Regions from separate parts of the Xenorhabdus bovienii SS-2004 genome, predicted to be linked through region 1. Evidence: predicted binding sites of a transcription regulator. Region 1 holds the regulator's gene; the other holds the start of a gene.

Evidence for each region. Region 1 encodes Fur, which represses iron uptake genes when iron is present. Its sites were predicted from a motif close to ATAATAATGAGAACNACTATCAA; they were not measured.
Region 2: the regulator Fur is predicted to act here: its motif matches at 1,840-1,862, upstream of exbB (tonB-system energizer ExbB).

The regions. Positions count from the first base shown of each region.
Region 1 covers NC_013892.1:1,127,201-1,130,419, forward strand. The annotation lists gene XBJ1_RS04775 (AEC family transporter) at 1-250, shown strand, start outside; gene ybfE (LexA regulated protein) at 635-922, shown strand; gene fldA (flavodoxin FldA) at 1,096-1,629, shown strand; gene fur (ferric iron uptake transcriptional regulator) at 1,810-2,259, shown strand; gene XBJ1_RS04795 (beta-N-acetylhexosaminidase) at 2,380-3,219, opposite strand, start outside.
Region 2 covers NC_013892.1:1,675,298-1,678,516, forward strand. The annotation lists gene exbD (TonB system transport protein ExbD) at 268-693, opposite strand; gene exbB (tonB-system energizer ExbB) at 700-1,692, opposite strand; gene metC (cystathionine beta-lyase) at 2,040-3,219, shown strand, end outside.

The sequences.
Region 1 (3,219 bases):
GTGCCTTAAATTAGGAATACAGCCATTGATTACGTTTCTCTGTGCCTACTATCTATTTGGTATGCAACAAACTGATAATATCTGGCTAATTGCTGCGATTGTCATGGCTGCACAGCCAATAGGAGCAGGTGTTTATGTTTTTTCCAATAAGTATGGTTTTAAACAGGAAGTCATTTCTCTCTCCATTATTATTTCCCTGCTTATTGCATTGGTTACCATACCTACTATTCTCCAATTACTACCTATCTAAAATTATGAACATATTAATGTGATAATTAATATGTTCATAATTATCACATTTATTAACTTAGACGATACGCTTTCAATTGAATAATGCAGATGTAGGGAGTTAACCCCTCTACAGTAAGCCGAATGGAATCAAACGTTGATAAAGCAAGTATCAATAACGTTGGCTCGTTATGCCATCCCGATGTGGAAAGAGCCAATGAAAACTTTGAGTTTTAACCCCCCCGTCTGAGCCAGAAAATCAACGATGCATATCCTGAAATAACCCACTCCCCCATATCTCTATCTTCCTGCCAGATATCTCTCCCATCAACCAGTAGCGGCTCGCGCCCAGCTAAGGTATCATTGCCCGCTATACTATTGGTACACGCCCTTTACAATTGAATTTATGGCAAAAGAACAAACTGATCGCACCACACTGGATTTGTTCGCAGATGAACGCAGGCCAGGGCGACCGAAAACGAATCCGCTGTCCAGGGACGAGCAGCTTAGGATCAATAAACGCAACCAGTTGCGCAGAGATAAAGTCAAAGGACTGCGTCGAGTGGAATTGAAGCTCAATGAAGATGCCATCGATGCTTTAAACCATCTGGCAAAAGAGCGCAATATCAGCCGCAGCGAGCTGATTGAACAAATGTTATTAGCTCAACTGGCAGAAAATCACCTTACTAATTAACGGCTTTCACTCGACAGTATGAAACGACGTTACCACACAAATCTGACAGACTTGTCATTGATGTTTGGTCAAAATAACGCTTTTAATTTTATTAAAACTGACATTTTTCCTGCTGGTTTCAGCGTGATGTGTATAGCTTAATACACAATTAAAATAAGAGGTTAACCCATTTTATGGCAATAATAGGTATATTCTTCGGCAGCGATACAGGCAACACAGAGAACATTGCCAAAATGATCCAAAAAAAATTGGGCGGTGCTGATGTTGCTGAAGTCCACGATATTGCCAAAAGCAGCAAAGAAGATATTGAAGCTTTCGATATCCTGCTGCTCGGCATTCCGACTTGGTATTATGGTGAAGCTCAGTGTGACTGGGATGATTTCTTCCCGACACTGGGAGAGATCAATTTCGATGGCAAACTCATCGCTCTGTTCGGCTGTGGCGATCAGGAAGATTACGCAGAGTACTTCTGTGATGGGATGGGGACGATTCGCGATATCATTGAACCTCTTGGTGCTATTATCGTAGGTCACTGGCCAACCGAAGGGTATCACTTTGAAGTCTCCAAAGGTATGGCTGATGATAACCATTTTATTGGCCTTGCTATCGATGAAGATCGCCAGCCAGAATTGACGGATGAGCGCGTTGAAACTTGGGTACAGCAGATTAAGGCCGAGATGAGCCTGTCAGAAATTCTTGGTGTATAAGGAGCCAAGCTCCTTTTCACGGGATAATTCCTCAATAATGTGTCATGATATCGGGATAGGTATGGTTTTCATTTCAAGTATCCGTGCCTATAATCTATCACGTGAAACAGAATCATGATTCTCTCACGATACACCCAAGTATCATAAGTTCACCTTACTAAGTTACAGGACTGAATCCGCATGACCGACAACAATAAAGCATTGAAAAATGCTGGACTTAAAGTAACACTTCCACGCCTGAAAATTTTGGAAGTGCTACAGGATCCAGAATGCCATCATGTCAGTGCGGAAGATCTCTACAAAAAACTGATTGATATCGGTGAAGAGATTGGCCTCGCCACTGTCTATCGCGTGTTGAACCAGTTCGATGATGCCGGCATTGTCACACGTCACAATTTTGAAGGCGGTAAATCGGTTTTTGAACTCACTCAACAGCATCACCATGACCATCTGATTTGCCTTGACTGCGGTAAAGTCATTGAGTTCAGTGATGAGTTTATTGAAGAGCGCCAGAAAGATATCGCTGAACGTTACGGGATCAAGCTGTCAAACCATAGTCTCTACTTGTATGGTCACTGTACTGCTGGTGATTGCCGCAAAGATAGCACAATGCATGATGAAAACTCATGATGAGAAAGCACGACACGATAAGAAGTTCTGACAATTATCCACTTCTGTGTCTCATGTAGTCTGAATAAGCTACTGCCGATTAGCTCAAGCTAATCGGCAGGCTGCTTTTTAAAAGAAATATCAGAGCGTGATTTTTACTTCTTCATCTCGGCTAAAACGCTTACCATCAGTACTGACAGAGCGCACTTTCACATTATTGCTGACATGTGGACGCTGCCTGTCATCGTAAATCGCCCATGTTTTACCGCCATCCAGCGAATACTGGATCGCTAGCCCCGGCAAGGCGATATTGGCTTCCAACGTTCCGGATACAATCCTTCCCCCAGGTACTGGCAACCGATAGGCGATGTTAGCTTTGTCCAATTTAGCCAGCTCATGTTGTCCCATCAAATTGGCAAAATCTATCCAATCATTGTTGATCGCATTAGTATCAACATAATGTGTTACGCCGCCCTTATATTCCCTGCCCTGCTGGTAATTCTGTTCCCAACTCGCCTGATGCCATGCACGTTCCGCCAATGGCAACAAGCGCGGGTAAATCATGTATTCCATCTGATCATCAGTACGCACGGTTTCGCTCCATGATTGCCCTGATAGCCCATAAGCTCCCGGCCAATGTTTGTTGCTCTGGGTATTGAAGCGGTTGCCGTCGCGATCCACCGATGTTTCAGCATTTTGTGGCATATTGTTCGGCGCAAAACTGAAAATTTTTGCTTCATCGTTGAAGCGTGTTGCCCAATAGTAGCCGCGCTCTTTCGGACTAACTTCATACGGCATATCAAGGTAGACATAATCAGGGCTGGAAACGACCACTCGATAGCCCTTATTCGCCCAATCATTGGCAGAATCATAGCCTCCCCAATAGAGTGTATCCCAGAAATTCACTGCCACATGCTTGGTGGCGAAATCTTTTGCCGACTTCGCATGTTTCAAGCCATCCTGCCATGCCTGCATTGTATC
Region 2 (3,219 bases), 550 kb from region 1:
AGTCTATATTTAGTATTTTCAACAAGCCTGTTTTTATATAAAGTCTAATTTTATTGGGCAAATGGTAATGGTTAAGTTATTATTTAATGATTATTTATTATAAATATATCCAAAATAGTTTATTTTAAATATTAATTTAATAACCAATAAATTCTCATAATATAAGAGTTATGATGACTTAATCTTAATTCTGGATAAAAAATTAAACTGCCCGATATCACTATCCGGGCAGTTTAATTTCATTTTCAGATAAGGCGCTAATGAAACTTATTGAGCGGCAACGGCTTCCATTCCTACCAAGCCAACTTTGAGATAGCCCGCTTTACGCAGGGAATCCATCACACTCATCAAGGTTTCATAATCCACCGTCTTATCCGCCTGGAAGAAAATCGTGGTTTCTTTATTGGACTGAGTTGTCTGATCCAATACTGAAGATAGATTGTCACGCTCAATCAATTGTTCACCGACATATAACTGATGATCCGCTTTCACGGTCAGAAAGACGGGTTTCTCTGGTCGCGGTTGTGGTTTAGCTGACGATGCCGGTAAATCTACCTTAATATCTACTGTTGCCAAGGGTGCTGCCACCATGAAAATAATCAGCAGCACCAACATCACATCAATAAATGGCGTGACGTTAATCTCATGCAATTCACCGCCATCGTCCAAATCTTCATTAAGACGTATTGCCATAATTGATTACCTTGCTTCTGCTTTTTCTACTTTGCTGTCAGCCAGATCAAGATCACGACCCAGCAACAGAATTGCCTGTGCCGCCATATCCCCTACTTGACCACGGTATGACGAAATAACACGGGCAAAAATGTTATAGATAACTACCGCTGGGATTGCTGCCACCAGACCCAGTGCGGTCGCCAGCAATGCTTCTGCGATACCCGGAGCAACAACGGCCAAGTTAGTGGTCTGTGAGTGAGCGATACCGATGAAGCTGTTCATAATCCCCCACACTGTACCGAACAGGCCGACAAACGGTGAAATAGCACCAATAGTCGCCAGATAGCCGTTACCACGCCCCATGTGGCGGCTGATTGCAGCAACCGCACGCTCCATGCGGAATGAAGTACGTTCTTTGGTGCCTGCTTTGTCAGTGCTTGCCGCAGACAGAGCGCGTTCAGACTGAGCTTCACTCAACAACAGACGGCTGATACTTTGCTTACCGAAATCTGAAGCAATTTTCGCTGCCACATCCAGATTGGCTGCATCTGCCAATGCCCATTGTTCCTTGCGTAAACGGCGACGAGCAATTAAAAGTTCAGTACCTTTGGAGAAAAAGAGCGCCCATGTAATGACAGAAGCGATCACCAACCCCAACATAACGGTTTTTACTACCGCATCAGCATTTTGATACATGCCCCAGACGGAAAGATCCGTTGCAAAACCACTGGATAGACTTTCAGATTCGTCCACAGGTTCGGTAGATTTCGTTTCAGCCGCGGGTTGAGCATCCGCTTTCTGGGCAGCAGCCTTCGGTTCACCCGCTTGCTGTGCTTCAGTTTTTGGAACATCTACCTGCAGAGCGCCAGAAGATGCTGGTGCTGGTGTTGCCGGAGCGGCTACCTGAACGGCTGCCTGATTTTCTGGCGAAGTAGCCGTTGTGACTGGTACTGTATCAGCCCATGCTGAACCGGTTAATCCGAGTGCCAATAGAATAGAAGCTGTCAAATTACGCATCAGTTAGCCTTACTCTCTTTCTTATGAATTCTGTTACTTAGCAATAAATTGCATTTACGCATCTTGCTAATCCTAATATGCCCTGAATCAGGCTTCTCATTACGAGAGGGAAAAGTCCGACGCAAATGATATCAGACATTGAGCGATTTGATAGTAATTATCATTACTATTTGACAAAAAAGTGATCATTAAAGGAATAATTTTATCAAAGTGTTCTTCTGTTCCCATTTCAGATCACCTTGAATTTTCGTCAAGTTGTTCGAATCTCTTTGCACAAACTGTCCTAAATCTTTTAAGTTGCTAACCATTAATTGAACAATCAGCGACCGGCAGCGAAGGGAACTTATATGACCGAAAAGAAACTGGAGACCTTATTGGTCAGTACAGGCAGAAAGAAAAAATATACTCAGGGTGCTGTCAATCCCCTCATTCAACGCACTTCATCCATCATTTTCGACACCGTCGAAGACCTGAAACATGCGTTGAAAAACCGGGCTAAGAGTGAGTTATTCTATGGACGCCGTGGCACTCTGACTCATTTCGCCTTTCAGGAAGCGATGACGGAGCTAGAAGGCGGTGCAGGCTGTGCTCTGTATCCTTCCGGCGCAGCAGCGATCACCCATTCGATTCTGGCCTTTGTGGCAACTGGCGATCATGTTCTGCTGACAGGGAGTGCTTATGAGCCGACGCAAGATTTCTGTAATCACATCCTCAAAAAGATGGGCATTTCTACCGATTATTTTGACCCGATGATCGGAGAAGGGATCGCATCACTGATTAAGCCAAACACAAAAGTCGTTTTTCTTGAATCCCCCGGCTCTCTCACCATGGAAGTGCAGGATATTCCGTCCATCGTGCGTACTATCCGCCAGATCAATCCTGAGATTGTCATTATCATCGATAATACATGGGCGGCCGGCATTCTCTTTAAAGCGCTGGATTTTGGCATCGATATTTCCATCCAATCGGCCACAAAATATATCATTGGTCATTCAGACGGCATGCTGGGGACGGCGGTCGCTAATGCACGCTGCTGGGATCAACTCAGAGAAAGTTCGTATCTACTGGGTCAAATTGCCGATCCCGATACAGTTTATACCGCAACCCGTGGATTACGTACGCTGGCAATTCGCTTAAAACATCATGAAGAGAGCAGCCTGCACATCGCCAAATGGCTCGCCCAGCGGCCAGAAGTTGCCGAAGTTTATCACCCCGCTTTGCCTTCTTGTCCGGGGCATCATTATTTCCAGCGTGATTTCACCGGCGCCAGCGGGTTATTTTCCTTCCTGCTGAAGGTCGAACTGACCCCTCAGCAATTCGCTGAGTATCTGGATAATTTACATCATTTCAAAATGGCATTTTCATGGGGCGGATTTGAATCCCTGATTCTGGGTATTCAGCCTGACATGCTCACTTCGCTGCGTCGATACGATCCCCTCAAAAAGACGGGAACATTATTTCGCGTGCATATCGGATTGGAAAACCCACAAGACCTGATTGACGATCTTGCAGCCGGTTTTGCCCGTA